DNA from 4 places in the Nonomuraea sp. 10N515B genome. Region 2 is predicted to be linked to each of the others. Evidence: riboswitches for the same ligand, from Rfam matches in the RefSeq annotation. Region 2 holds a riboswitch; each other region holds the start of a gene.
What was found. A riboswitch is a leader RNA that binds a small molecule or an ion and turns the genes downstream of it on or off. The one in region 2 is predicted to bind thiamine pyrophosphate.
Positions count from the first base shown of each region.

Region 1 (7,407 bases), on a different contig from region 2:
ACGGTGCCTGTCGTAGAAGATCGCCACCACTAAGTGGGCGGCGCGGGGGTCGGCGGTCACCCTGACCGGGATGACCGCGTATCGGACCCTCCCCCCGGCGCTCTCGACATTTCCGCTGACCGTCCTGGTGGCCGCGGCCAGCCGCGCCACCAGGTCGTCGTCGGTGTCGAGGCGCACGGGCGGCGGGATCGCCGTGATCCTGTGTGGCTGGCCGTCGACGATGCTGAAGAAAGTCTCATGCCGGTCCGGCGAGTTGATCGCGAGGTATCCCTCAAGCAGGACCTCGACGTCCCTGATGGCGCGGCTGTTGTCCGCGTACCTACGCAGCTTGTCGACCTCGTTCTCGAGCTCGTGCTGCACCCGGTTGTCGAGGTTCGTCTGGAGGAAGGTCCAGGTCGCGAAGATCGAGACTGACAGGGCGAGGCCGACGACGGCGAGCATCCAGCCCACGATCCGGGCACGGGCGCTCACTCGCATGCGGTCTCCCCATCAGTCGTCACCGTCGTCGTCCCCACCATCATCATCGTCGTCGCCGCCATCATCATCGCCGCCGCCTGGCCTGGGGGATGGCGGTTTGACCGGCTCGGCCTTGGTCTTGCGTGGAGTCGGCCGCTTGCTCTCGGTCTTCTCGGGCGTATGGGCCGCATCGCCTGACTGGCTCCGGCCTGGCGACGGGGACTGGCTTCGATCAGGCGAGGCCGAAGGGGATGGCGAGACCACGACGGGCTCACCCAGATCAGAGCCCCGATCGGCCGCATTGACCAGCCCCACCGACAGGATTCCGGCCACCGCCGCACCCAGCCCGAACAGCATCACCATTGCCCGCTGTCTCATGCCATCGACCTTGATGCCCTTCGAGGAGACCACGCTGAAGCCCAGATGAGAAAGCTCTCATCTGATCGCGCCCGTATAGAATATGGTTCTACATACCGGGCGGTCGGTTCAGGAGGAGCATCCATGCAGGTGCGGGACAAGGTCGTCGTGGTCACGGGTGCGGCGGGCGGGATCGGCCGGGCGCTGGCCCTGCGGTTCGCCGCCGAAGGCGCGGCGGGGGTGGTGGTCGCCGACCTCGACGAGGCGGGCGCGAGCGCGGTGGCCAAGGAGATCGGCGAGCGCGCGGTGCCTGCCCGGGTGGACGTGGCATCGGAAGCGAACGTCGCCGCCCTGGTGGACACCCCGTTCGGCCCCGTCGACCTGTTCTGCTCCAACGCCGGCATCATCGGCGGCCACGGCCTGGACGCCCCCGACCAGGAGTGGAGCGACCTGTACGCGGTCAACGTCCTGGCCCATGTGTACGCCGCCCGCGCCGCCGTCCCCTCCATGATCGCCCGCGGCGGCGGCTATCTCCTGAACACCTGCTCCGCCGCCGGACTGATCGGCTGCCCCGGGGACGCCCCGTACGCGGTCACGAAGGCCGCGGCGATCGCGTTCGCCGAGTGGGTCGCCATGCACTACAGCTCCCAGGGCATCAAGGTCAGCGTGTTGTGCCCGCAAGGGGTGCGGACGAACATGTACGAGCGTGGCCAGGAGGAGGACCACCTGACCGCCCGCGCGGTGGGCGCGTCGGGCACGATCCTCGACCCGGCCGACGTGGCCACCACCGTCGTCGAGGGCCTGGCGGCCGAGCGCTTCCACATTTTCCCGCACCCGGAGGTGGGAGAGTTCGCGCGCCGCAAGGCGGAGGATCCCGACCGATGGCTGGCCGGGATGTCGCGCTTCATCGACTCCCTGACGACGTCATGACGGGCGACACGGCCGCGGCCCGCCGCGCCTGGCGCCGCCTGGAGCCGTTGCACGGCATGATCTACTTCGTTCCCGAGGCCGCCGATCGGTACGCCAGGCTCGGCCTCACCGGCATGTCCGGATATTTCGCCTCGCGTGGCGCTGCCTTCGGCCGGGCCTCCGCCGACCTGGTCATCGCCACCTTCTACAACTTCTGCCCCGACCTCGTACGCCGCTCCCTCCCCGCCGCCTGGGACGTGGTGACGCCGGAGCAGATGCTCGAGGCCCGCCTCGAAGCCGCCGACGAAGCCCTGCGCCGGGCGGGCATCCACGAGCTTCCTCACCTGGCCGAGACCCTCGACCTGGCCCGCCGAGCCGCTACGGCGGCCTGCGACCACCCCCAGGGCCGACCGCTCTTCGCCGCCCACGCCGCGCTCCCCTGGCCGGTCGACCCGCTCCAGCAGCTCTGGCACGCTCAGACCCTGCTCCGCGAGTTCCGCGGCGACGGCCATGTGGCCACCCTCCTCGCCGAAGGCCTCACCGGCCTGGAAGCCCTGGTCCTCCATGCCGCCGGCGGCGAGGTCCCCGTCGCTTTCCTCAAGATCAGCCGTGCCTGGCCGGAGGAGGCGTGGACGGCCGCGGAAGCCGGCCTCCACGCCCGCGGGCTCCTGGAAGGGGATGCCCTGAGCGCGGCGGGCCAGGCGCTGCGCCGCCACCTCGAGGACCGAACGGACACCCTGGCCATGGCCGCGTACGGGGCGCTGGGCGAGGACGGCTGCGAGCGCCTGGCCGAACTCGCCCGCCCCTTCGGCCGCCGGGTCGTGGACGCGGGCCTGCTCAGCCTCGGCTGACGACCTGGCCCGGCAGGCTGTCGTCGTCCCGCTCAGCCTGGCCCGGCAGGCTGTCGTCCTGCACGGGCGAGGGGCCGACCCCGGTCGGCGGCGAGACCCTGCCGGGCTGATCGACGTAGACGGTGCCGCCGCGCTGCCGGAACTCCTCCGCCTTCTCCGCGTAGCCCGCCTGGCGGATGTCGTGGCTGATCCGCATGGAGCAGAACTTCGGCCCGCACATCGAGCAGAAGTGCGCGGTCTTGGCCGGTGCGGCAGGCAGGGTCTCGTCGTGGAAGGCGCGGGCGGTGTCGGGGTCGAGCGACAGGTCGAATTGATCCTCCCAGCGGAACTCGAACCGCGCGTCCGACAGCGCGTCGTCCCACTCCTGCGCCCGCGGATGCCCCTTGGCCAGGTCCGCCGCATGGGCGGCGATCTTGTAGGTGATCACGCCGGTCTTGACGTCGTCCTTGTCCGGCAGGCCGAGGTGCTCCTTGGGGGTGACGTAGCAGAGCATGGCGGTGCCGTACCAGCCGATCATGGCGGCGCCGATGCCCGAGGTGATGTGGTCGTAGCCCGGGGCGATGTCGGTGACCAGCGGCCCGAGCGTGTAGAAGGGGGCGTCGTCGCAGAGCTCGCGCTGCAGGTCGACGTTCTCCTTGATCTTGTGCATGGGCACGTGTCCCGGGCCCTCGATCATGACCTGGACGTCGTGCTCACGTGCGATCCTGGTCAGCTCGCCGAGCGTGCGCAGCTCGGCGAACTGGGCCTCGTCGTTGGCGTCCGCGATCGAGCCGGGCCGCAGCCCGTCCCCGAGTGAGAACGACACGTCGTAACGAGCGAGGATCTCGCACATGTCGGCGAAGTGCTCGTACAGGAAGCTCTCGCGGTGGTGCGCCAGGCACCAGGCCGCCATGATCGAGCCGCCGCGCGAGACGATGCCGGTCTTGCGGCCGGCGGTGAGCGGCACGTACGCCAGCCGCACTCCCGCGTGCACAGTCACGTAGTCCACGCCCTGCTCGCACTGCTCGACGAGCGTGTCCCGGTAGACCTCCCACGACAGGTCCTCAGGACGGCCCTTGACCTTCTCCAGCGCCTGGTAGATGGGCACGGTGCCGACCGGGACCGGCGAGTTGCGGATGATCCACTCGCGGGTCTCGTGGATGTCCGGGCCGGTGGACAAGTCCATGATCGTGTCCGCGCCCCACCGCGTGGCCCAGGTCATCTTCTCGACCTCCTCCTCGATGGAGGACGTCACGGCCGAGTTGCCGATGTTGGCGTTGATCTTCACCAGGAAGTGGCGGCCGATGATCATCGGTTCGGACTCGGAGTGGTTGACGTTGGCGGGGATGATGGCCCGGCCGGCCGCGACCTCCTGGCGGACGAACTCGGCGTCGAGGCCCTCACGGACGGCCACGAACTCCATCTCCCTGGTGATCAGCCCCTTCCTGGCGCAGCCGACCTGGGTGACGGGCTGGCCGGCGGCGCGGCGGTCGCGTACCCAGTGCTCGCGCAGGCGCGGCAGCCCGCGCCTGACGTCGGTCTCGATGGCGGGGTCGGTGTGCGGGCCTGACGTGTCGTACAACGTCACCGTCGATCCGTTCGACAGGCGCACCTGACGCATCGGCACACGGAGGTCACCGGTGTAAACCTTGGTAAAACGCGCGTCATGCATTGCGCAAACTCCCTTCGCCGGCATTACCCGGAGCAGGTTCTGGCGGTCGGCGGCTGTCAGCCGTCCTCTCAGCCCGGTCCGTACCGGGCTCCCGCGTTGGACGGCGGTGATCGTACCCACCCCCGATGCCGCGCCAAACCTGGCATGATCCGGGTGATGGACGATCCCACCCCCCGCACGACCGCGACCTACGACCGCATCGCCCCGGTTTTCGCCGAGCGCAGCCGGACCCGCAGCGGCGGCTTCCTGGCCTTCCGTCAGCGGTTCGCCGAGGCGGTGCGGGGGCCGGTGGCCGATTTGGGGTGTGGTCCTGGGCACGACGCGGCCTGGTTCCTGGAGCAGGGGCTGCCGGTGGTGGGGGTCGACCGCTCCACCGAGATGGCCAGGCTGGCCGCCGCCCAGAGGGTGCCCGCGGTTCTGGGCGACCTGCGCAGGCCACCGCTCGCCCCCGGCTCACTGGCAGGTCTGTGGTGCTGCGCGGCGCTGCTCCACGTGCCCGCCGACGAGACCGAGCCGACGTTGCGCGCCTGGTCGGCGGCGCTGCGGCCGGGCGGCGTGCTCGGAATGAGCACCTCGGCCGGCGACCGGCAGGAATGGGAGCCGATCCCCTACGACACCGAGGTCTCCCGGTGGTTCGTGCACCGCGACCCCGACACGCTGCTGGCGATGCTGGAATCGACCGGGTTCGAGGTCCTGGAACACGGTCTGAGCACCACCCACCGCACCTGGCTCAGCGTGCTGGCGCGCCGGCGCGAGGTTTGACGAGCGCCCTGGGCGGTACGTCCCCATCAGGGGAAACCATGATGAAGATAGCCGCTGTCGCAGGACTCGTGGTGGTGGCCGCGTTGGGAGGGACCACCGCCGCTGGGGACGGCATGGACAAGCACGAAGTCAGCCAGGAGCAGTACGAGACCTTGATGGCCCAATGCCGCTACGCCAACACGGCGCGGGCGCGGACCCAGTGCCGCGCGGACGTCAAGGCCATGTACCAGATCGGGGAGGCCGACCCCACGCTCGACTGCCGCACGTACTCCGGCGTGTCCGTCTGCGGCACGCTGAAGCTCAGCAGAGCCGAGCGCCAGTGCACCAAGGACTCCACGGACAAAGGGCTGCCGTTCCGCCGGGCAGAGGTGGAGTGCTTCGCGTTTACCTGAAAGGCGGTCGTCGTGATCATCGTTGGGGTGGACGGCTCACGCACCGGGCTGGAAGCCGCCGCGTGGGCCACCGCCGAGGCCGCCCTTCGGCGCACGCCGCTCGTCGTGGCCCACGCCGTGGCCAAGTGGGTGTACGAGGACACGCCCAGCAGCCACTACGCCGAGGTCAGGCGATGGATGCGCGAGGGCGCCACCACGGTGCTCGCGGCGGCCGAGGACCGGGTCCGTCGCGAGCACCCGGAGGTCGAGGTGACCACCGAGCTGCTGCCCGGCGATCCCCGCACCGCGTTGATCCACGCTTCCGAAGGCGCCGAGCTGCTGGTCGTGGGCAGCCGCGGCATCGGTGGCATCCGCGGGCTGCTGGTCGGGTCCGTCGCGCACGGCGTGGCCGCGCACGCCCGTACGAACGTGGTCCTCATCCGTGAGCTGCCCCGGCCGCCGCGCAGGGAAATCGTGGCCGGGGTGGACGGCTCGCCCGGCGGGCTGTGCGCACTCGACTTCGCCCTCACCGAGGCCGAGTTGCACGGTGCGCGGGTGCGTGCCGTACAGGCGTGGGCCTGGCCACACCCGAGCGGCTTCGAACCGGCCGACCCCAACGGCGAGCAGAACGCCCTCCGGGCGCTGCAGAAGCTGACCGCCGACGGCCGGTCGCGGCATCCAGGGGTGGAGGTGGTGGCCGAGGTCGTCCACGGGCACCCCATCGAGGTGCTCAAGGAAGCGGCGGCGCGGGCCGACCTGCTGGTGGTGGGGACGCGCGGGCACGGTCAGCTGACTGGGATGATCATGGGTTCGATCAGCCACGCCCTGCTCCACCACGCGCCGTGCCCGCTCGCCATCGTCCGCCCCTGACTTGAAAGTTACATCCCGGATCACGCATCGCCGCAGGTCGCGTCCCTCCGCCCAGGCAGCCGCCTTCCCGTCTCCGAGCCGCGCTCTTACGATCAGCGCCAGGCGACGACGGGAGCGCGGACGATGCGGAAGACCTGGGTGTTACTGGCGGCGTTGCTCGCGACGGCCGGCGCGGTGCTGTTCTTGACGACCACCCCGGCCAGCGCCGCCGCCATCCGGGTCATGCCCCTGGGCGACTCGATCACCGGCTCCCCCGGCTGCTGGCGGGCCCTGCTCTGGAACAAGCTCCAGAGCACCGGCTACACGGACGTCGACTTCGTCGGCACCCTCCCGGCGCAGGGCTGCTCGGTCCCGTACGACGGCGACAACGAGGGACACGGCGGCTACCTGGCCACGAACGTCGCCAACCAGAACCAGCTGCCCGGCTGGCTCGCCGCGACCCGGCCCGACATCGTCATGATGCACTTCGGCACCAACGACGTGTGGAGCAACATCCCGCCCGCGACGATCCTCAGCGCGTACACCACGCTGGTGAACCAGATGCGGGCGAGCAACCCCGCCATGAAGATCCTCGTCGCCAAGATCATCCCAATGAACCCGTCCACGTGCGCCGAATGCGCCCAGCGCGCCGTGAACCTGAACAACGCCATCCCCGGCTGGGCCGCCACCACCTCCACCCAGCAGTCGCCGATCACGGTGGTGGACCAGTGGACGGGGTTCAGCACCAGCACGGACACCTACGACGGGGTGCACCCGAACGCGGCGGGCGACCAGAAGATCTCCGACAAGTGGTACCCGTCCCTGGTGAACGCCCTGTCCGGCGTAACCCCGTCACCCACCGTAACCCCCACCGTGACCCCAACCGTGACCCCGACCGTGACCCCCACCGGCACTGGCGGATGCACGGCCACGTACAAGAACGTCGGCCAGTGGCAGGGCGGCTTCCAGGGCGAGGTCACCGTCAAGAACACCGGCACCGGACCGATGAACGGATGGACGGTCCGGTGGGCGTTCGCCAACGGGCAGCAGATCAGCCAGATCTGGAACGGCACGCTGAGCGCCAGCGGCGCGGACGTGACGGTGCGTAACGTGAGCTGGAACGGCTCGCTGGCACCCGGCGCCACGGCCACGTTCGGCTTCCTCGCCTCCTGGAACGGCGCCAACACCGACCCCGCGCCGA
Region 1 covers NZ_JBQQBQ010000033.1:23,313-30,719, forward strand. Annotated here, with positions in the region: gene ACTWQA_RS36540 (sensor histidine kinase) at 1-477, opposite strand, end outside; gene ACTWQA_RS36545 (hypothetical protein) at 490-867, opposite strand; gene ACTWQA_RS36550 (SDR family oxidoreductase) at 958-1,743, shown strand; gene ACTWQA_RS36555 (SCO6745 family protein) at 1,740-2,573, shown strand; gene thiC (phosphomethylpyrimidine synthase ThiC) at 2,560-4,224, opposite strand; TPP riboswitch at 4,217-4,329, opposite strand; gene ACTWQA_RS36565 (class I SAM-dependent methyltransferase) at 4,381-4,986, shown strand; gene ACTWQA_RS36570 (hypothetical protein) at 5,025-5,378, shown strand; gene ACTWQA_RS36575 (universal stress protein) at 5,391-6,227, shown strand; gene ACTWQA_RS36580 (cellulose binding domain-containing protein) at 6,351-7,407, shown strand, end outside.
Region 1: it holds a riboswitch for thiamine pyrophosphate, as region 2 does, so the genes downstream of both, thiC (phosphomethylpyrimidine synthase ThiC) here and ACTWQA_RS37300 (purine-cytosine permease family protein) in region 2, are expected to answer to the same signal.

Region 2 (7,407 bases):
GGTGGCGATGATGGCGGCCAGCAGGGTTGCGGTCACCGGGGCGAGGAGGGCTGTGCGGAGGGCGGTCAAGGATGCTTGGGGGGTGGGGTCGGTGCCGAGGGCGGCTACGTTGATCGCTGTCACCGCCGACAGGCCCAGGGCCGCGCCGAACTGGAACGAGGAGTTGATGAGGCCGCCGGCCAGGCCCTGCTCGTGCTCGGCGATGCCGTCCGTGGCCACAATCGTGAGCGGGCCGTACACGAAGGCGAACATCAGGCCGATGAGCAGCATCGACGGCAGCATGGCCGCGTACGTCCAGTCCAGACCGACGCCGAGGAACAACGCGTACGCCAGCAGGCCCGACAGCAGGCCGCCCAGCACGACCTTGGCGTTGCCGTACCGGTTGACCAGCCACGGAGTGAGTGTGGGGGCCAGCACCACGTCGGCGGCGGCCGCCAGCAGGGCCAGGCCCGTCTGGATGGTGGACCAGCCGCGCAACTCCTGCAGGTAGAGCGTGACCAGGAACTGGAAGCCGAAGAACGAGGCCGTGAGCAGGGCGGCCATCAAATTGGCCCGCACCAGGGGGCCTGACCTGAGGATGCCGAGTCGCACCAGCGGGCCGGCGGAGCGGCGCTCGACGGCGGCGAACGCCGCGAGCAGGGCCAGGCCGCCGGCGAAGGCCGCGACGGTCAGTGGCCAGCCGTCGGCCGGCTGCTCCAGGCGTACGACGCCGTAGACCAGCAGCATCATCGCGCCCGTGATGGTGACGGCGCCCGCCAGATCGAATCCCGTGGCCGGAGGGCGTTCGGCGGCGGGCTCCTTGATCAGGGGGATGGCGACGGCCAGGATCGCCGCCGACATCAGCACCGGTGCGAAGAAGACCCAGCGCCAGCCGAAGGCTGTGAGCAGGCCGCCGATCACCAGGCCGAGCGCGAAGCCGCCCGCGGCCGTCCCCGCATAGATGAGCAGCGCCCGATTGCGCAGCCGGCCCTCGGGGAAGGTCGTGGTGATCAGGGAGAGGCCGGCCGGGGTCATGAAGGCGGCGGCCACGCCCGTGACGAAGCGGGCGATCAGCAGGACCCAGCCTTCGTCCGCGAAGCCCCCGAGGCCGGAGAACACCAGGAACACCCCGAGCCAGAGCAGGAACATGCGGCGGCGGCCCAGCAGGTCGGCCGCGCGGCCGCCGAGCAGCATGAAGCCGCCGTAGCCGAGCACGTACGCGCTCACGACCCCGCTCAGCATGCCCGTGGACAACCCAAGGTCGGCCCGGATGGACGGGAGGGCGACGTTCAGCATGGCCACGTCGATGCCCTCGAGGAAGATGGCGCCGCACAAGACGGCGAGGACGCCCCAAGAACGGGCAGGCATGACAAACCCCCGGTTACGAATAGGCAGTCGGTTCTCTCTTGTAACCGTCCACATCTTGGGCCAGCATGAAATGTCATGGAAGACGGCACTTTCAGATCACTCAGTTACTGCGACAGCACCGTGGACGACGACTACGACGTGCGGCAGTGGGACACGCGGGAGGACTGCGAGGTCCGCCAGATACTCGACCGCATCGCGGACAAGTGGTCGCTGCTGGTCATCGCGTTGCTCGACTGCCAGAGCCTGCGTTTCTCCCAGCTGCGCCGCGAGATCGACGGCGTCAGCCAGCGCATGCTCAGCGTGACCCTGCGCCACCTCGAGCGTGACGGGCTGGTCTCCCGTACGGTGCACCCGGTGGTGCCGCCCAGGGTGGACTATGCGCTGACGCCGCTCGGGCGGACCCTGCACCAGACGATCAAATCCCTGGTCACGTGGACTGAGGAGCATCAGGCGGAGATCGCGTCGGCGCGTGCGGAGTACGACGCGAGGCAAGAGATGATGGAGGCATGACCGTTCCTGAGATCGAGGCCAGTGCCCTTCCCGATGACGCCTACCTGCTTGACGTGCGTGAGCAGGAGGAGTGGGTGGCCGGGCACGCCCCTGACGCCGCGCACATCCCCATGACCCAGATCCAGCAGCGGGTCGACGAGGTGCCGGCAGACCGGACGGTCTACGTCGTCTGCCGGGTGGGCGGGCGGTCGCTGCAGGTCGCGGCCTGGCTCAACCAGCTCGGGCGGGACGCGGTCAACGTCGGCGGCGGCATGCAGTCGTGGGAGGCCGCGCGTCGCCCGATGGTGAGCGAGACCGGACAGCAACCTTTCGTGGCCTAACGCGCAGTTCGCCCTTTATGGCATCATGAGGGCGCCAACTTCAGATTGTCGCGGGAGCTCGGGGTGCCGGGCTGAGAGGGCAGCTATCCATCCGCTGCCGACCGCCTGAACCTGTCCGGGTAATGCCGGCGTAGGGAGTGTGCGATGACGCATGTCGCCGACGAAGTTCCGCTGACCCTCCAGGGAGCGCCCCCCAAAACGCTCGGCGTCCTCGACCAAGGCGCACTCTGGGCGAACCTCGGCGTCAGTCTCCTGGGCTTCTCGGGCGCCCTCTACCTGCTCGACCCCCTCGGCAACGCACCGCTCAGCCTGATCGCCGCGCTCACCGCCACCGTGGTCGGCAGCCTGATCGGCACGTCCATGGTGGGCCTGGCCGCCATCCCCGGCACCCAGACGGGGCAACCCTCGATGGTGCTGCTCCGCGGGCTCTTCGGGGCCAAGGCGTCCTACGTGCCCACGGTGCTGAACATCGTCCAGATGCTCGGCTGGGGCGCGTTCGAGCTCTGGGTGATCGCCAAGGCCGCCAGCGCGATCTTCAGTGGCGTCCCGTACCAGGTGTGGGTGATCGCGGCCGGGGTGCTGACCACGGCGCTCACGATCTGGCCGCTCGGGGCGGTCCGCCTGATCAGGCGGTACGTCACCATCGGCGTGATCGTGTCCATGATCTGGTTCACCTGGTACCTCGTTTCCGAGGCGCCGGCGCACACAGGCGGCGGCTGGACAGCCTTCCCGGCGGCCGTGGACTACGTGATCGCGCTCTCGGTGTCCTGGGTGCCGATGGCCGCCGACTTCGCCAGGCACTCCAGGTCCAGCAAGGCCGCGTTCACCGGCGTGGTGGGCGGCTACACGCTGGCCCAGGTCGCCTGCCTGGGGCTGGGCGTGTACGCGGTGGCCATCGCGGGCGCGGACGCGGTGCTCGCGGACGGCACGGCGGTGTTCGGACCGTTCGTGGCCGCGCCGCTGGGCGCGTTGTTCTTCGCGATCCTGGTGCTGCGTGAGACCGACCAGTCGTTCGCCAATGTCTACTCCACCACCGTGTCGCTGCAGAACCTGATGCCGCGCGTGGACCGCAGGGTGTTCTCCACCGGCATCGGCGTGCTCACCATCGCGATCGCGCTGGTCGTGGACGTCACCTCGTACGGCGCCTTCCTCGGCGTGATCGGCGCGGTGTTCGTGCCGATGTTCGCGGTGCTCGCCGTCGACTACTTCGTGCTGGGTGGCGCCGACCGCTGGAACACCGACGAGAACGCGCCCTCGCGCTGGACGATGCTGGTGCCGTGGGCGCTCGGTTTCGTCGCCTACTGGCTGACGACCTCGACTCCCACCGTGCCGGCATGGGACGGCTTCTGGGCGTCGGCCCGTGAGGTGATCGGCTTCACCCGGCAGTCCTGGATGAACGGCGCGCTCGGCGGGGCCTTGGTGGCCGCGCTCGTGACGCTGCTCACCGGCCTGCTGCTGCGGCGCGCTGCTCGACGTTGAGCAGGTGCTGCTTGGCGGCCGGGCCGCCCGCGTAATCGCCGAGGGCGCCGTCCTCGCGCACCACCCGGTGACACGGCACGATCACGCAGACGGGGTTGGAGGCCAGCGCGTTGCCGATCGCCCGCAACGCGCGCGGCCGGCCGATGCTCGCGCCGATCTCCTCCAGCGTCGTGGTCGTGCCGTACGGGACCGCCATGGTCTTCTGCAGCACCGTGCGCGCGAAGGACGTGGCCAGCGCCAGGTCCACGGGCGTGGCGAAGGCACGCAGGCGGCCGGAGAAGTAGGCGTCCAGCTCCCTGCGCACCGGGTCGAGCCGGCGCGGGTCCGGGCCGATGAACCTGCCCACATGCTTGGTGACCAGTTCGAAGACGGCGTTTTCCGGCTCGAAGGAACACGCGGCGATGCCTTTGCCGGTCACCGCCAGCACCATCCGGCCCAGCGCGCCGTCGTAGGTGCCGAAGGCGATGTCCGGCGGCGTCTCGCCCCGATAGGTGGTGGAGGTCACACGTAGCAGGGCATCCAGATCGCCGCTCGTCATGCCTCCACCCTTCCCCGCGACTGAGAAATCGCCGTGACCGCAGCGTATCGGACGGATCGCCCGACGCACCCACCTCGCCACGGGCACTATGGAGGTGTGGGGGACCAATGGGCCGGTAGTGACGATGAGATCGCTCGCGCGGTGCTCGCCAGCTCGCCCAACGCCGTCGTGGCGCTCGACAGGGACCAGAGCGTGCTGGTCTGGAACGAGGCCGCCGAGCGGCTCTTCGGGTGGACGGCCGAGGAGATGCTCGGGCGCAGGGCGCCGATCGTGCCCGCGGAGCTGACCGCCGAGCTCAACGCCGTGCTCGAACGCGTGCGCACCGGGGGCCAGGTGTCCCTCCGCACCAAACGCCTGCACAGCGACGGCAGCGTGCTGGACCTGCGGGTCGACATCAGCGCGTTGCGACTGGGCAGCGCCGTGGCCGGTTACGTGTGCGTGCACCACCTGGCCAGGACGGACGAGGTCGCCAAGAACCGGATGGCGCGCCGGGCCAGGCTCGTGCGCAAGCTGACCGACGTGGTCGGCGACATCAACTCCGAGCTGGAGCTGCCGGCCGTGCTGGACCGGATCTCTGCCAGCCTCACCGAGCTGACCGGGGCGGACGCGGGCGGGTTCGTACTGATCGAGGGGGAGCGGCTGCGGCTGGTCAGCACGTACCAGCTGCCGGAGTCGATCAGGGGGACCAGCTCCGACCTGCGGACGAGCCTGGTGGACCGGCTCTTAAGAACCGGCAAGACCGTCCTGCTGCAGTCGAACGAGCTCGACGACCTGGTGTGGGCGCAGCTGAACGGGCTGCACACGATCGCACTGGGCCTGGCCGCCGTCGGCGGGCGGCCGTACGGCGCGCTCTACGCGCTGTTCGCCCGGCGCACGCCGGGGCATCTCGAACTGGAGCTGCTGGAGCTCCTGGCCGGGCACGCCGGCATCGCCGTCGGCAACGCGGTCGCCTACCAGGAGGCGGTCCGGCAGCGGGCGCACGAGCAGGCCGTGTTCGATGCCAGCGCCGACGGGATCGCCGTGTTGGACCAGGCCGGGCGCGTGGTGCGGTGGAACCCGGCCGCCGCCGAGATCACCGCGTTCCCCGCCGACGCCGTCATCGGCGGGCCGCCGCCGTTCCCGCTGCCCGAGGCTGGGGAGAAGCTCACGTTCCAGATGGAGAGCGGTCGCTGGCTGGACGTGGTGAGCGCGCGGGTCGAGGAGACCGGCGAGGTCGTCGTCGACTTCCGCGACGTGACCACGGCCAAGGAGCTCGAGGAGGCCAAAGACCTGTTCCTGGCCACGACCAGCCACGAGCTGCGCACGCCGATCACGATCGTGCGGGGGTTCGCGAGCACGCTGGACTCGCGCTGGGACAAGATGAGCGACCCCGAGCGCCGCTCGGCCGTGCACACGATCGCCGAGCGGGCCAGGTCCCTGGGGCAGCTCATGGACCACCTGCTGCTCGGCGCCCGGGCGGGCGCGGACGAGCTGAAGGTGCGGATCGAGACGTTCGACCTGGCCGAGCGCATCCACGCGGCCACGCTGGGCCTGCCGGCGTTGTCGGACAAGCACCGGGTGGAGGTCGTGCTCCCCGACAAGCTGCCGGACGTGCTCGGCGACGCGCTGGCCACGGACATCGTCCTGGGGCAGTTGCTGGAGAACGCGTTCAAGTACTCGCCGAAGGGCGGGCTGATCAGCGTCGAGGCCTGGCAGGAGGACCACAACGTCGTCGTGGTGGTCGACGACGAGGGCGTCGGCATCGCCCCGCCGGATCGCGAGCGGATCTTCGAGAGGTTCGTCCAGGTGGACAGCGGCGACCGGAGAAGGTTTGGTGGAGTGGGGCTGGGTCTCTACATCGTCCGCAGCCTCGCCCGAGCACAGGGAGGCGACGTGAGCGCTCATCCGCGACCCGGAGGTGGCACCAGGATGCGGCTCGTCCTACGGTGCCCGTCCCCTATCGGATCCGACACACCGATGCGGTAACGAGGTGGTCACGGTTCCGCTGACCTATCGTCCAATGTGTACAAGCTGTGATCGAGATGCGGTTTCTGGGATCGAGTAACGGGGCATTTCGGTCGTACCGGGGAGTGTTCCCGCGGGGGGCACAGGGAACGGGGAGGTGGGTGTGTCAAGCGTGGTGCTACTGCCGTACGCGCCGTCCAGCGTTGCCGTCGCCCGCCAGCGTCTGAGCACTGACCTGCAGGAAAGCGGGGTCTTTTCCACGGCGATCGACGATGCCGTGCTCGTGGTGAGCGAGTTGCTGAGCAACGCGCTGCGGCACGCGCATCCGCTGCCGTCGGGCATGGTGAGGGTGGCCTGGCTGCGAAGCGACGATCACATCGAGGTTGCGGTCAGCGACGGGGGCGCGGCCACCGAACCGCGGGCCGGCCGCCCGACCCTGTCCTCACTGGGGGGCCGGGGGCTCGGCATCGTGGAATACGTGGCTGAGAGCTGGGGAGTGCGTCACGACGGGGACACCACGACGGTGTGGGCCATCCTGCCCGCCCCCAAAGGATCGATGAACGGGCAGGTCGCAGCACTCAAAGAGGCCGGCTAGCCAGCACGGCCCGCTCTCCGGTCGCCCATGCCGTGGACACCAGCAAGTAGAGCCCGGCCGCCAGCGGGAGCACGAGCACGGCCAGCACGGAGCCGTAGGGCAGCAGCCGCATGATCCTTCGCATCACCTCAGGCTGCTCCTCGGAAACCTTGATCTGACGTGCGGACAGCCACGCCACCGCTGTGACCAGTGCAATGACCAGAACGAAGACCAAAACCGGGGCACTAACCAGACCGTAATTGGTGACCAGTCCGGCCACTTGGTGCCCCAGAGGCGCCCCGAACAGGTCGTGACCGGCCAGCGCGGTCGGATGCGTGGCCACCCGGTACATCAGCCACATGAACGGCAGCTGCGCCAGCATCGGCAGGAACCCGGCGAACGGCGAGCTGCCTTCCTTGGCGTAGAGCGCACGTGTCTCCTTGGCCAGCCGCTCGGGATTCCGCCCGAAGCGTTTCTGCAGTTCGCGAAGCTTGGGCGCGAGCCGCTCGCGGATCTTCACCGTACGGGCCTGGCGGACGTTGAGCGGCAGCAGCAGGAGCCGCACGGTCACCGTGAACAAAACGATCGCGAGCGCGGCATTGCCCCCGGACATGCCGATGATGAACGTGACAAGAGAATCGATCATGAGCCCTTCCATCAACAGGAGGTGAGAGGGCTCACGTGCCGGCGAGCCC
Region 2 covers NZ_JBQQBQ010000034.1:55,624-63,030, reverse strand. Annotated here, with positions in the region: gene ACTWQA_RS37315 (MFS transporter) at 1-1,347, opposite strand, end outside; gene ACTWQA_RS37310 (winged helix-turn-helix transcriptional regulator) at 1,423-1,857, shown strand; gene ACTWQA_RS37305 (rhodanese-like domain-containing protein) at 1,854-2,177, shown strand; TPP riboswitch at 2,218-2,331, shown strand; gene ACTWQA_RS37300 (purine-cytosine permease family protein) at 2,322-3,656, shown strand; gene ACTWQA_RS37295 (methylated-DNA--[protein]-cysteine S-methyltransferase) at 3,619-4,194, opposite strand; gene ACTWQA_RS37290 (ATP-binding protein) at 4,291-6,159, shown strand; gene ACTWQA_RS37285 (ATP-binding protein) at 6,302-6,733, shown strand; gene ACTWQA_RS37280 (YidC/Oxa1 family membrane protein insertase) at 6,717-7,358, opposite strand.

Region 3 (7,407 bases), on a different contig from region 2:
GATCGTGCTGATCGCGATCGGCATCGCCATCACGATGCCGCCTATGCAGACCACTGCGTTCACCGACTTCGCCTTCAACGGCAAGGGTCCGGTCTTCGCGGGTTCGTTGTTCCCGTTCGTGTTCATCATCATCGCCTGCGGGGCGTTGTCGGGGTTCCACTCGCTGATCTCCTCCGGCACGACGCCCAAGATGATCCAGAAGGAGACCCAGGTCCGGATGATCGGGTACGGCTCCATGCTCATGGAGTCGTTCGTCGCCATCATGGCGATCACCGCGGCCTGTGTGCTGACCCCCGGGCTCTACTTCGCGATGAACTCGCCGGCAGGCGTCGTCGGGGCCACCGTGGAGACCGCCGCCCAGGCGGTCACGAACATGGGCTTCGTGATCACGCCCGAGGAGCTGCAGGCCGCGGCGGCGGCCGTACAGGAGGAGACGCTGATCGCCCGGACGGGCGGCGCGCCCACGCTGGCCGTGGGCATCTCGCAGATCTTCTCCGGCTTCCTCGGGGGAGCGGGGCTGCAGGCGTTCTGGTACCACTTCGCGATCATGTTCGAGGCGCTGTTCATCCTCACCACCGTGGACGCGGGCACCCGGGTGGGGCGGTTCATGCTGCAGGACACGATCGGCAACCTGTGGAAGCCGATGGCGCGGGTGAGCTGGTGGCCGGGGCTGGTGGCCTCCAGCGCGGTGGTCGTGGCGGCCTGGGGTTACTTCCTCTACCAGGGCGTCAACGACCCGCTCGGCGGCATCAACCAGCTGTTCCCGCTCTTCGGCATCGCCAACCAGTTGCTCGCGGCGGTCGCGCTCACCGTGGCCACGACCCTGCTGATCAAGAGCGGGCGGCTCAAATGGGCCTGGGTGACGGCGGTGCCGCTGGCCTGGGATGTCGCCGTGACGCTGACGGCCAGCTATCAGAAGGTGTTCTCGCCCGACCCCGGGCTCGGCTTCTTCGCCCAGCGGGACCGCTATCAGGCGGCGCTCGACCAGGGACAGGTGCTCGCGCCCGCCAAGTCCATGGGCGCGATGCAGCAGATCGTGATCAACTCCACCGTGGACGGCATCCTGGCCGCGTTGTTCGCCGTAATGATCATCATCGTGATCCTGGACGCGGCCCGCGTATGGGTGAAGGCGATCAGGACGCGGGAGCCGCTGCCGACCACGGAGGCGCCGTTCGAGGAGTCGAAGCTCCTGGCGCCGTCCGGGCTCATCCCCACCCGCGAGGAACGCGAGCTGATGGCTAAAACTCCTGGATGATGCGGCTCAGCGTGGCGTGCAGCTCGGCGAGGCCGTCCTCGCCGAGCAACGCCGCAACCCGGCGCTCCACCTCGTCGATGGCGGCGTAGCCGATCTTCAGCGCCTCATCGCCCCGCTCGGTGAAGACGATCAGTTTGGCGCGGCGGTCGGCCGGGTCGGGCATCCGGCGCAGGTAGCCCAGCCGCTCTAGGTCGTCCACCAGCGCCCCCATGGCCTGAGGGGTCATCTGGGCCTTCTCGGCGAGCCTGCTCAATCGGATGCCCTCGTGCTCCATGTGGAAGAACACAGCCGAGTGGGCGGGCCGGACGTTCACGTCGTACGCATGGGCGGCCTCCTGCACGATGTTCTGCAGGCGCAGGTACGCCTCATACAGCAGGGCCACGACGTGCGGCGGATGAGTGGCGGCCACGGGTCTTCTCCAAACTGCTAAGGGTGCCTTATATTAAGGCAACCTTAGCAATGGGGGTGTGCGATGCACCAGGAAGAGATCTGGGCTGCCCTCGAGATCGAGCGGCGCGGCCTGGCCGACCTGCTCGACTCGCTGCCGGAGCAGGACTGGGAGCGGCCGTCGCTGTGTGCCGGGTGGCAGGTGCGCGACGTGGCCGCCCACCTGGCGCTCGCCACTCGGATAAAGCTCGCGTCGGCGCTGGTCGAGTTCGTCAGGGCGCGCGGCAACTTCGACCGCATGGTCCACGACTCGGCGGTGCGGCACGCCAGGCTGCCGATCGGCGAGATCGTCGCGCAGGTGCGCGAGTCGGCCGGCTCGCGCCGCCGGGCACCTTCGACCAAGCCGCTCGACCCGCTGTTCGACGTGCTCGTCCACGGCCAGGACATCACGGTGCCGCTCGGCATCGAGCGCGCCATGCCGCTCGGTCCGGCACGAACCTGCGCCACCCACGTCTGGGAGCGCGGCTTCCCCTTCTACCCGCAGCGGCGGCTGCGCGGGCTCCGGCTCGTGGCCACCGACGTGGACTGGGCGGTCGGGGCCGGCGAGGTGGTGGAGGGGCCCATCCAGGCGCTGCTCCTGCTGCTGAGCGGGCGTACGGCCGCGCTGCCGAGCCTTACCGGGGCGGGCGCGGCGGCGCTGACCGCGCGCTTGCCGTAGCGGTCAGCGGGCGAGCCACTCCGCCGTCGGCCAGGTCTCGCGCCGCCAGGCGCTGTCCCAGAACATCCACTCGTACGCCGCCGCCGTGCAGTAGGCCTCGGTCATGGCCTGTCTGGTCGCCGGGTCCGTGGTGGCGGCCAGCCGGTCGGCGATGGTCTTGGCCTGCTCGACGGAGGCCGCGAACCCCGGGTCCGAATAGGTGTCGATCCACTTCCGGTACGGATGGTCCGGCACGTCACCGGTGCGCCCCAGCAGCGCCGTGCCGACGTCCTGGTAGATCCAGAAGCACGGCAGCACCGCCGCGGCCAGCACAGGATAGGGCGCGGCGAGCGCCGTGGCCTGCAGGAACGACGCGTACGCCAGGCAGGTCGGCGACGTGGCGATGCCGGCCGCGTCGGCGTCCAGCTCCTGGACGTAGCCGGCGTGCAGCAGGCGCTCGGCCGCCAGCGCGGTGTGCGCGCTCTGGGCGAAGAACGCCGCGTCCGCCGGGTCGGTGGCCCGCGCCGACGCCGTGGCCAGCGCCTTGGAGAACGCCTCCAGATAGCGGCCGTCCTGCACGATGTAGAACGCGAACCGGTCGCGGTCGAGCGTGCCGTCGCCGAGTGCGACGTTGAAGGGGTGGTCGTGGATGGCCTTCGTCAGCTCGGCCGTGCGCAGCCACATGTCATCGCAGAACATGACGTCCCTCCGCTAGTGCGAACTAGATCAGGTTCGACGGGTGTGATCTCAGCCCGGACGTCCGGGCACCCCGCGTCAACGGGCCCACTGTAACAAGGGCTCACTCGCGCAGCTCGGGCGGGAAGCCGGTCCAGCGGAGCTCGGCGGGCAGGTGTCGCATGTCGTTGAAGACGAGCACCGAGGACGGGCGGTCGGGTGCGTACCTGATGACGGTCAGGGCGGCATTGCACTGGTTGATGCCGAGCCAGCGCCATTCCGGTGCGTCGAGCGCGGCGCGGACGAGCCAGCCGATGAGGAAGTTGTGCGTGACCACCAGCTCGTGCCTGGTTCCCTCCGTCACCGGGCCCGTGAACACACGCACGGCCTCGGCGGCGAGGGCCGGGCCGCGCTCGCGTTCGTCCGCGGGGAACTGGGCCAGGAAGCCGAGGAGGCGGTCGGCGTACTCCGGGGCGAGCTCCTCCTCGCGCGGCACGTACGGGATGTAGTCGCCGGCGACCTCGCAGGCGCGCAGGGGGATGCCGGGAAGGTGCTCGCCGATCAGCCGGGCGGTCTGTGTCGTCCGGGGGAGCGGGCCGTGGTGGATGGCGGCGAAGGGGACCTCCCGCAGGCGCGCGCCGAGCAGCGCGGCCTGGCGGCGGCCATCGTCGGTCAGGGCGTGGCCGTTCGGTGTGGCTTCGCCATGGCGCGCGAGATACAGGTAACGGGTCATGGTCTGGCCCATTCTTCCCCGATATGGTGAGGCGGGTGAGCAGCGATGAGACGCGTGACGGGGTGGCCCTGAGCAACCTCGACCAGCCGCTGTTCGACGGGGCGGGCGCGACCAAGCGTGACCTGGTCGACTACCTCGACGCGGTCGCCGACCGGATCATCCCGGTCCTGCGCGACCGCGCGCTCTCCGTCATCCGGGTACGCCCGGGGCAGGAGCCCTTCATGCAGAAGAACCTGCCCAAATACGCCCCCGCATGGGTGAAGCGGTTCTCCGTCTGGGCCGAGGCGTCGCGCCGGCAGGTGACCTATGCCGTGTGCGACGACCGCCGGACGCTGGTGTGGTTCGCCAACCAGCGGGCGGTCGAGTATCACCCGTCGCTGTTCGCCGGCGACCAGCCCACGCACATGGTGCTCGACCTCGACCCGCCCGAGGGCAGCGAGTCCTTCCAGCTGGCCGTGCGGGCCGCGTTCCTGGTCCGCCAGGCGCTGGAGGACTGCGGGCTGGCGGGCGCGGTGAAGACCAGCGGGGCCAAGGGCGTGCACGTGTTCGTGCCCGTGGTGCCGGGGACCGCCGTGGACGACCTGGCCGCGGCCACCCGCGCGCTGGGGGCCCGTGCCGAGCGGGTGGATCCGGCACTGGCCACGACGGCGTTCATCCGCGAGGATCGCGCGGGCAAGGTGTTCATCGACTCCACCCGGGCGGGCGGCGCCACCGTCGTGGCCGCCTACAGCCCGCGGGTGCGTCCCGGCGTGCCGGTGTCCTTCCCGGTGCCCTGGTCGGACCTCGACCGGGTGGCGCCGGGCGACTTCACCGTGCACACCGCGGCCGGGCTGCTCAAGGACGCCGACCCGTGGGCGGAGGCCATGCCCGCGCCGCAGCGGCTGCCCGCCGATCTGATCGAGGAGGGGCACACGATCCCGATCGCCCGGGTGCAGGCAATGCACGAGGGCAAGCGCCGCGCCGAGCTCCGTCGCGCCCGCCGGGATGCGGAGTAAAAGTCCCTGATTTTGGTTTATTGGTAGGCATTCCCGGCGGTGCGAAGCCGGGATAATCTCGCGTTCGGGCGAAGCTCGGGGGACATTACTCGCCTTTCTGTCCACAGGGAGTACCCCGCATGCGCAGAATCGTCATCGCACTCATCACCGCGCTCGCTTTGCCGCTCGCCCTGGCGGCGCCCGCCAACGCCGGCGGGCTGGACGACGCGTTCGCCACTCTGCTCGTCAAGCAGGTCAAGGGCACGAACGTGCACAAGCATCTCCAGGCCCTGCAAAACATCGCCACCGCCAACGGCGGCAACCGCGCGGCCGGCACCAGCGGCTATGACGCCTCCCGCGACTACGTGGCGGACAAGCTACGCAAGGCCGGATACAAGGTCACGCTGAACCCGATCAACTTCGTCGAGAGCTGGAGCGAGAACACGCCGCCCACGCTGAACCTGACCGCGCCCAGCGCCAAGACCTACGTCCCCAACGAGGACTTCTTCTCCTTCCAGCCCTCCCCGTCCGGTGACGTGACCGCGCAGGTCCAGGGTGTGGACCTGACGCTGCCGCCCACCCCCACGCCGAGCTCGACCAGCGGCTGTGAGGCGGCCGACTTCGCCGGGTTCGTGGCGGGTCGCATCGCGCTCATCCAGCGTGGCACGTGCGCGTTCGTCAACAAGGTCCAGAACGCGGCCGCGGCCGGCGCGACCGGCATCATCGTGTTCAACGAGGGCCAGCCGGGGCGTACCGACGCGTTCGCGCTGGACATCGGCGAGTGGCGGGCCGGGATTCCTATGGTGTTCGCCGACTTCGCCGTGGGCAACGAGCTCGCCAGCACGGCCGGCGCGACCGTACGGCTCAAGGTCGACGCCAACCTCGTGCTCGGCACCGACGAGAACGTGATCGCCGAGAGCCGCTTCGGCGACCCGCGCAACGTCGTCATGGTCGGCGCCCACCTCGACAGCGTGCCCGAGGGACCCGGCATCAACGACAACGGCTCGGGCACCGCGGCGATCCTGGAGGTCGCCGAGGAGATGGGGCGCTACCCGATCAAGAACAAGGTCCGCTTCGCCTTCTGGGCCGCCGAGGAGATCGGGCTGCTGGGCTCCGACCAGTACGTCGGGTCGCTGTCCCAGGCGGAGCGGGACCGCATCAAGCTCTACCTCAACTTCGACATGGTGGCCTCCCCGAACTACGCCTACAAGTTGTATGACGGGGACAACTCCGACAACGTGGGTTCCCCAGCCGGCCCGCCCGGATCGGCCGAGATCGAGAAGCAGCTCGCGGCGTTCTACGGCTCCCGCAACCTGCCCACCGTCGGCACCGACTTCGACGGCCGCTCCGACTACGGGCCGTTCATCCAGATCGGCATCCCGGCCGGCGGCATCTTCACCGGCGCCGAAGGCCTCAAGACGGCTGAGGAGGCGGCGTTGTTCGGCGGCACGGCCGGCGTCGCGTACGACGCGTGCTACCACCAGGCGTGCGACACGATCGCCAACGTGAACGCGACCGCGCTGGACGTGGACTCCGACGCCATCGCCGACTCCGTCGCCCGATACGCGTTCAACCTCCGCTCCATCCCACCGAGGACGGCCGCCGCGGCCGCCGCTTTGTCGGCGGAATCAGCGAGCTGACCACATCCGCCCGCTGAGGGCACGTCACACCTCGCCGGGCAGGCCATCCACCGCCTGCCCGGCCCCGCCGGGCTACGAACGCACGGGGCGATCGGATCGCAGGGCGGCCACCACCGGCTCCGGCTGGTCGGCGAAGAAGCTGATCGTGGTGGCCTTCGCACGGCGGCCGAGCGGACGGACGAACGCGACCGGCTCCGTCAGCTCGATCGTCACGTTGGTCCGGGACCCGACCGCCACCCTCAGGTGCCCGTTCTTGACCGAGACCATGCTGCCCTCGTTGTCGTTGCGGCTCGAGCGCACCGAGGCTATGAGGTCGCGGGGCACGCGCACGTCGAAGTACGCGGCGTAGCGGATACGCAGTTCGTCGGCCGTGACGACGTGCGGCCGGGTGACGCATCCCGCGGCCAGCATGACCCCGAACAGCAGCCCGTACACGTCGGCGATCAGCACCGTGAACCTGATCCATTCCGGCACGCCGGTCGCGACCAGCAGCAGGTCGATGACCACGGTCTCGACCGCCATGGCGAACAACATCAGCCACAACGTGAACGTCTGCTCCTTCGCGTACGACACGACGCTCGCGCCCGCGGGCACGCCGTGCCGGCGGCGAACGATCCACAGGCCGATGCTGGCCAGTCCTTTGAGCTCGAATCCCAGGACCCGTATCGCGGCTCTGACCATCCCGTTCCTCTCCCATGGCGCCGATCGCTCTCCAATTGCACACATTGACGTCGCGTCAAGGTCAAGCCGGGAGATGGTGGCCGACCGTGCGCGGACTGAGGAACAGCTTCGCGAGCGTCAGCGACGCGGGCGCAGACCGTTGAGGGTCGTGCTGGAGGGGGCTTGTGCTGTGTCGTCATGCCGCCAACCTAACGAACAAGCTAGACGAGACGGTCCGTCTTGACGCGGCGAAGAGGAACCGATAACGTCACCATTCGAGACGAGACGGATCGTCTCGATTCAAGGCAGCAACCGATCGGAGTTATGCAGATGCGCACCCCGAATACCGTCCCTTCCCGCACCTGGTTCATCACGGGAGCCAGCCG
Region 3 covers NZ_JBQQBQ010000013.1:234,710-242,116, reverse strand. Annotated here, with positions in the region: gene ACTWQA_RS22470 (carbon starvation CstA family protein) at 1-1,255, shown strand, start outside; gene ACTWQA_RS22465 (MarR family winged helix-turn-helix transcriptional regulator) at 1,239-1,664, opposite strand; gene ACTWQA_RS22460 (maleylpyruvate isomerase family mycothiol-dependent enzyme) at 1,728-2,360, shown strand; gene ACTWQA_RS22455 (TenA family protein) at 2,364-3,038, opposite strand; TPP riboswitch at 3,026-3,121, opposite strand; gene ACTWQA_RS22450 (histidine phosphatase family protein) at 3,139-3,747, opposite strand; gene ACTWQA_RS22445 (DNA polymerase domain-containing protein) at 3,783-4,742, shown strand; gene ACTWQA_RS22440 (M20/M25/M40 family metallo-hydrolase) at 4,862-6,361, shown strand; gene ACTWQA_RS22435 (hypothetical protein) at 6,434-7,042, opposite strand; gene ACTWQA_RS22430 (SDR family oxidoreductase) at 7,352-7,407, shown strand, end outside.
Region 3: it holds a riboswitch for thiamine pyrophosphate, as region 2 does, so the genes downstream of both, ACTWQA_RS22455 (TenA family protein) here and ACTWQA_RS37300 (purine-cytosine permease family protein) in region 2, are expected to answer to the same signal.

Region 4 (7,407 bases), on a different contig from region 2:
GCCCGTGCACGACCACATGCGTACCGAGCTGATGTGCGGGCAATATCTGGACCTGCTGGAGCAGGCGCACGGGGAGAACACGTTCGACTCGGCCCTGCGTGTGGCGCTGTTCAAGAGCGGCAAGTATTCGGTGGAGCAGCCGCTCAGGCTCGGCCTGGTGCTCGCCACGCAGAAGCTCGAGCCGTGGATGGACGACCTGTGCACCGGGTACGGCACGCGGGTGGGGATCGCGTTCCAGCTGCGCGACGACATCCTGGGGGTGTTCGGCGACCCGGCGCAGACCGGCAAGCCGGCGGGGGACGACTTGCGTGAGGGCAAGCGGACGATGCTCGTGGCCCGCACGCTGGCGGCCGCCTCCCCCGGCGACGCGGCCACGGTCCGGCGCCTGCTCGGGGATCCGGGGCTGGATGCGGGCGGGGTGGCCACGCTGCGGCGGATCATCGAGGACACCGGGGCGCTGCAGGAGTGCGAGGACCTGATCGGCGACTACCTGGGCCAGGCTCTGACCGCGCTCGACCAGGCCCCGATCACCGCCGAGGCCCGCGCGGCGCTGACGGGGCTCGCCATCGCCGCCACCTCCCGCAAAACCTGACCGTCCGCAACCGCACACCGCTCCGCAACCGCAACCGCAACCGCACACCGCGCAGTCGCCGACAGCGGCGTTCCCCCACCGTGCCGAGCCGCCGCGCGGCGGCTCGGTGTGCAGCCGTCAGGCAGCGCCCGCCGCCGACAGGCGCTAGCCGTCAGGAGGCGGCTGCCGCCGACAGGCGCTTGGCGAATTCCGCCGCCGCCGCGCCCGGATCGTCCGCGTCGGTGATCGCCCGTACCACCACCACCCGGCGAACCCCGAACGACATGACCTCGTCCAGGTTGGCGAGGTCGATGCCGCCGATTCCGAACCACGGCCGCGCCGTCCCCAGCGACGCCGCGTGCCGCAGCAGCGGCGGCCCCGGAGCCGGGCGGCCGGGCTTGGTCGGCGTCGGCCAGATGGGGCCGCAGCAGAAGTAGTCGACGCCCTCCTCCACCGCCGCGGCGGAAGCCTCGGCGGCGGAGTGGGTGGACCGTCCGATGACGATGTCGTCGCCGAGTATCTCTCGCGCGACCGTCACGGGAAGATCGTCCTGCCCCAGGTGGAGCACGTCGGACCGGGCGGCGTAGGCGATGTCCGCCCGGTCGTTGACGGCCAGCAGTTTGCCGTGCCGGTCGCAGGCGTCGCGGAAGACTTCGAGGAGGGCGAGTTCGTCGCGTGCCTCCAGGCCCTTCTCCCGCAGCTGGATGATGTCCACGCCGCCGGCCAGCACCGAGTCGAGGAACTCTGCGAGGTCGCCGCGGTCGCGGCGGCCGTCGGTGCAGAGATAGAGGCGGGCCTCAGAAAGCGAGGGCTTGGGCACGCCGCTTGACCTCGGTGTGACGGCCGGCCTTGATCGCCTCGATGGGCGACCCCGGCAGCGACTCGTCTGGGGTGAAGAGCCAGCGCAGCGACTCGACATCGTCGTAGCCGGCGTCCTGCAACACGGTCAGTGTGCCGGGCAGCCCCTTCATCACGTCCTTGCCGTCGAGGAACACCGCGGGCACCTGCGGCCCGCCGCTCCCTCGGCGCACGCCTAGGAGCTTGTGGTCCTTGAGGAGTTGCTTGGCCCGCCCGATGGGAAGCTCAAGGCGCTGGGCCACTTCAGGGAGTGTCAGCCACTCGTTCACGAGCTGGTCGGTCTCCCGGTCGATCTGTGCAACAGAAAGCGTCACGAAACCACAACTACCACATGCCGTGCTTGCTCAAACAACACAATCTCGTAGAGGCACTTCTGGATCTACCAGGCGTTCCGCGTCGAGACGGTGTCCCGCGCCGATGATTCTGCGTCCCTGGACGAGATCTCGCGGCCGATCCACGGCGAGCACCGCGGCCAGAGCGCCGTCGCCGTCGAGCCAGACGGCCGACCATTTGCCCTCCGGGTCGCCGCGGTAGATGAGCCGCTCCCCCGCCGGGTGGTGCCCGGCGTACTGGACCATGTGCCCGAACTGCTCCGACCAGAAGTACGGCACCGGGTCGTACACCTCGTCCTCGCCCAGCAGCGTCGCGGCGGCGACCTCGGGGGCGTTGAGCGCGGTGTCCCAGTGCTCGATCCTGAGTCTGGTGTGGAAGCGGCGCGACCACCAGGCGGCGCAGTCCCCGACGGCGACCGTGTTCGGCAGGGAGGCCCGCAGGTGCTCGTCGACGACGACGCCGTTGTGCAGGTCGATGTCGGCGTCGGCCAGCCATTCGACGGCGGGCCGCACGCCGATGCCGGTCACGACCACGTGGGCCTCGACGAACTCGCCGTCCACCAGCCGCACGCCGCCCTCGTCCACGGACCGGACCATGGTGTTCAGGCGCAGGTCGATGCCCTCGTACCAGCGCTGGGTGCGGGCCCCGATCTCCGTGCCGACGGCGGTGGCGAGCGGGGTGGCCGCCGCCTCGATCACCGTGACCGCGCAGCCGGCGCGGCGGGCGGCGGTGGCCACCTCGGCGCCGATCCAGCCGGCGCCGATGATCGCGACCCTGGCCCCGGGCACCAGCATGGCCCTGAGCTCGTGGGCGTCGTCGAGAGTGCGCAGCACGTGCTGAGGGCCGTCGCCGGGCAGCATGATCGGCTCGGATCCGGTGGCGATGACCAGGCCGTCGTAGCCGATCTCGCCCTCGGTCGTCTCCACGACGCCCGCGCGCAGCGCCTTGGCGCCCACACCCGGGCGGAAGGCGACGTCGAGTGCGGCCAGGTCGGTGTCGACGAAGCTGGACTCGGCCTCGCCGAGCAGCACGCTCTTGGACAACGGCGGTCGGTCGTAGGGGCGATGGCGCTCCTGCCCGATCAGGGTGATCCTGCCACCGAACCCGCGCCCGCGCAGCGTCTCCACCGTGCGGACGCCTGCCAGGCCCGCTCCTACCACCACGACATGGTCCACGGTCAAGACCCTAACGGGGGCGTGCTTCGGCGTCGCACCGAGGCCGTAGGCTGGGGACGTAAGACGCGCGGGAGTCCGGCCGTTACCGGGCTGAGAGGAAGGCTGCACCGGGCCTTCGACCGCAAGACACCTGATCCGGATCATGCCGGCGAAGGGAGCGCATGTGGACGTGATCGTAGGCGGCGGGATCGTCGGACTGTCCATCGCGTGGCGGCTGGCCCGCTCCGGGCGGCCGGTCACGGTGGTGGATCCGGCCCCGGCCTCGGGGGCCTCCCACGCGGCGGCGGGGATGCTGGCCCCGGTCAGCGAGGTGACCTACACAGAGACGCCGCTGCTGCGACTGGGGATGGCGTCGCTGCGCCGCTGGCCCTCCTTCGCCGCCGAACTGGCCGAGGACGCGGGCTGGGCCGACCGCGCGGCGGCATCCGACGGCGCAACGCCGGTTGCGGATGCGGGAGGCCGGGGTGCCCGCGCAGGCGCTTCCGGCGGGCCCGGGGCCGGGCCGCCGTCCGGCGGGCCCGGGGTCGGGCCGTTCGGCGGGCTGGAGATCGGCGAAGGGCCGCGGCGCGGGCTGGACCTGCGGGCGGACGGGACGCTCGATGTGGCGTTCGGGGCCGACGATCTGGCGGCGCTGGACGAGCTGGCGGCCTACATGGACAAGCTCGGGCTGCCGGTCGAGCGGCTGACCGGTCGCGAATGCCGGCGCCTGGAGCCCATGCTGGCCCCGTCGGTGCGCGGCGGGCTGCTCGCTCCCGAGGACGCCTGGGTGGACCCGCGGCGGGTGACGGCGGCACTCCTCGTGGCTCTGGACCGGCTGCAGGTGCCGCTGGTGCGGGCACGCGCCGCGGGTCTCCTGCGGGACGCGGACGGCAAGGTCGTCGGGGTACGCCTGGAGCCGTCACGAGAGCCGTCCGAGATCAGGGCGGAGCGAGTCGTCCTGGCGGCCGGGGCCTGGAGCGCCGAGCTGGCGGACGTGCCGGTGCGGCCGATCAAGGGGCAGATCATGCGGTTGCGTTCCCCGCAGCCGCTGCTCAGTCGGTGCGTACGCGGCACCGTGCACGGCTCCTACGTCTACCTGGTCCCCCGTGGCGATGGCGAGCTGGTGGTCGGCGCCACCCAGGAAGAGCTGGGGTTCGACACCAGGGTGACCGCGGGCGGGCTCTACGAGCTGCTGCGGGACGCCAGGGAGCTGGTGCCGGGCGTGAGCGAGCTGGAGGTCGCCGACGTGGTGGCCGGGCTACGGCCGGGCACGCCGGACAACCTGCCGATCATCGGCCCGAGCGGGACGCCGGGGCTCACCCTGGCCACCGGGCATTACCGGGGCGGCGTGCTGCTCGCGCCGCTCACGGCTGCCCTCGTGCTGGCCGACTCGGGCGGCTCAGGAGGCTCGGGCGACTCGGGAGACGTGGGCGGCTTGGGCGACTCGGGCAGCTCACGCCGCTCGGGCGGCTCGGGAGACGTGGGCGGCTTGGGCGGCTTGGGCGGCTTGGGCGGCGAAGAGGGTGAGCTGGCGGCGTTGTGCTCGCCGGGGAGGTTTCGGGAAATCTCATGATTGTGATGATCAACGGGGCCACGCACGAGGTCGCCGACGGCATGACCGTGGCGCAGGCCGTACGAACGTTGACCACGGCCACCACCGGGGTGGCCGTGGCCGTGAACGACGAGGTGGTCACGCGGAGCGCTTGGGAGACGACGGCGCTCAGCGACCGGGACCGCATGGAGGTTCTGACGGCGGTGCAAGGTGGATGATTTGATCATCGCCGGGGAGAAGTTCTCCTCCCGGCTCATCATGGGGACCGGCGGCGCGCCCTCCCTCGAGGTGCTGGACCAGGCGCTGGCCGCGTCCGGCACCGAGCTGACCACGGTCGCCATGCGGCGCCTCGACCCGGCCGCCCGCGGCTCTGTGCTGGACGTGCTGCGCAAACGGGACATCAAGGTGCTCCCGAACACGGCCGGCTGCTTCACGGCGGGCGAGGCCGTGCTGACGGCGCGGCTGGCCAGAGAGGCGCTCGGCACGAACTGGGTCAAGCTCGAGGTCATCGCCGACGAGCGGACGCTGCTGCCCGACCCGATCGAGACGTTCGACGCCGCCGAGCGGCTGGTGGCGGACGGATTCGTGGTCCTGCCGTACATCGGTGACGACCCGGCGCTGGCGCGGCGGCTGGAGCAGGCCGGCTGCGCGGCCGTGATGCCCCTGGGGGCGCCGATCGGCTCGGGACTGGGCATCCGCAACCCGCACAACATCGAGCTGATCGTGGAGGCCGCCTCGGTGCCGGTGATCCTCGACGCCGGCATCGGCACCGCCAGCGACTCCGCGCTGGCGATGGAGCTGGGCTGCGACGCCGTCCTGCTCGCCACGGCGGTCACCCGGGCGCAGCGGCCCGATCTCATGGCCGCGGCCATGAAGTCGGCGGTGGTGGCGGGGCGGCTGGCGCGGCAGGCGGGCCGCATCCCGCGCCGCCGCTACGCCGAGGCATCCTCCCCCATGGCCCCCTGACACGCCCAACGCCCAAGCCAGGCGACACCGCCCACACCGGGCTCGGCCGACGACCCGCTTCCGCCGTCCCTCCCCGGGGCGTGAACGGCGGCGGGGTGGTGGCGCGGGTGAGCCTGTGTCCGGTTCGGGAAGCTTGGGCACGTTCCATCGGGCACGGCTCCGCATCGGTTTCGGGCGGTCGGGCCCTGCGAGTGGCAAAACGCCCGTAAACTCAGCGGGGTGGACACGACGACTGCGGACCCCCTGGTCGGGCGGCTCCTCGATGGGCGTTATCGCATCGAAAGCCGGATCGCCCGGGGCGGTATGGCGACCGTCTACCTCGCGCTGGACGTCCGGCTCGACCGGACGGTGGCGTTGAAGGTCATGCACAGCTCGCTCGCCGAGGACCCTGCGTTCGTCAGGAGGTTCATCGGCGAGGCGAAGTCTGTGGCGAGTCTTTCTCACCCCAACGTGGTGCACGTCTTCGACCAGGGCACCGACAACGACGTCGTCTATCTGTCGATGGAATACGTGCCCGGCCGGACGCTGCGTGACATCCTGCGCGAGCGCGGCCGGCTGCCGGCCCGCGAGGCGCTGGAGATCATGATCCCGGTGCTCGCCGCCCTCGGGGCGGCCCACCAGGCCGGGTTGGTGCACCGTGACGTGAAGCCGGAAAACGTCCTGCTGACCGACGACGGCCGGGTCAAGGTCGTCGACTTCGGCCTGGCCAGGGCCATCGAGGCGACCAACCAGACCCGTACCGGTGTGATGATCGGCACGATCGGCTACATGGCGCCCGAGCAGGTCACGACCGGCGCCGCCGACGTGCGCAGCGACGTCTACGCCGCGGGCATCATGCTGTTCGAGCTGGTGACGGGGCAGCAGCCGTACGACGGCGAGACGCCGATGTCCGTGGCCTACCGGCACGTCCACGACACCGTGCCGGCGCCGTCGTCGGTGGTCCCCGAGGTGCCGCCGCTGCTCGACACGCTCGTGGCGCACGCGACGGCGCGCGAGCCGGGGGACCGCCCCGCCGATGCGACGGCCATGCTCGTCGCGGCCGTGGACGCGCACCGGATGTTGCCCAGGACGACCACTCCGCCGCTGTCGCATTCCCAGCCTCATGGGTCGTTCCGCCAGCCCGCGCCGTCCCAGCCGCACGCCAGGACGAGTGTGCATGGCGCCCCGTCGGCGCCGCAGGCGGCGCCCGCGCATACGCTGATCCAGCCACGGGCCGAGATACCGCAGCGGCGCGGGTTCCGGCCCAACTGGTTCCTGGTGACGCTGGCGGGCGTGATGGTCGTCGCCGTCGCGCTGACCGGGTGGTTCTTCGCCCAGCCCGATTACGTCCCCGTACCCGATCTGGTGGGCAAGAGCGTGGACGTGGCCGAGAGGACCGCCGCCAGGGACGGCTTCAAGATCAAGATGGTGGACGGCATATACGACGAGAACGTGGCCGAAGGGCTCGTCCTCAGGACCGACCCGGTGGCCAAGACCGAGGTGGAGCAGGGCGCCACGATCACCTTGGTGCCCTCGCTCGGGCCCAAGCGCGTGATCGTGCCCGACGTCGAGGGCATGACCGACAACGAAGCCCGCGCCGCGATCGCCAGTGCCGGGCTGACCGTGGGCTCGGTCACGCGCGTGGCCAACACTGAGGTCGAGCGCGACAAGGTCATCCGCAGCTCTCCGCAGAACGGCGAGAAGGTGAAGGAAGGCGCGAAGATCGCCATCTTCGTGAGCGCCGGGCTGGTCATGCCGGACGTCTCGGGCATGCCGAAGGACGAAGCCGCCGCCTACCTCGGCCAGCAGGGCTTCCAGGTGCAGGTCCAGGAGGTCGACGACGACGCCGAGCCGTGCACGGTGATCGCCCAGACGCCCAAGGCCAAGTCCGAGGTCGATCCTGGCGCGCAGGTCACGGTCACGGTGGCGCGCTGCCAGGACTTCTTCGACTGGTTCGGGCGCGGAGGCGACGACGAGGCGCGTGACGATCAGGA
Region 4 covers NZ_JBQQBQ010000023.1:120,611-128,017, forward strand. Annotated here, with positions in the region: gene ACTWQA_RS30825 (polyprenyl synthetase family protein) at 1-592, shown strand, start outside; gene thiE (thiamine phosphate synthase) at 744-1,391, opposite strand; gene ACTWQA_RS30835 (Rv2175c family DNA-binding protein) at 1,369-1,743, opposite strand; gene ACTWQA_RS30840 (NAD(P)/FAD-dependent oxidoreductase) at 1,774-2,937, opposite strand; TPP riboswitch at 2,995-3,111, shown strand; gene ACTWQA_RS30845 (FAD-dependent oxidoreductase) at 3,101-4,489, shown strand; gene thiS (sulfur carrier protein ThiS) at 4,486-4,686, shown strand; gene ACTWQA_RS30855 (thiazole synthase) at 4,679-5,434, shown strand; gene pknB (Stk1 family PASTA domain-containing Ser/Thr kinase) at 5,654-7,407, shown strand, end outside.
Region 4: it holds a riboswitch for thiamine pyrophosphate, as region 2 does, so the genes downstream of both, ACTWQA_RS30845 (FAD-dependent oxidoreductase) here and ACTWQA_RS37300 (purine-cytosine permease family protein) in region 2, are expected to answer to the same signal.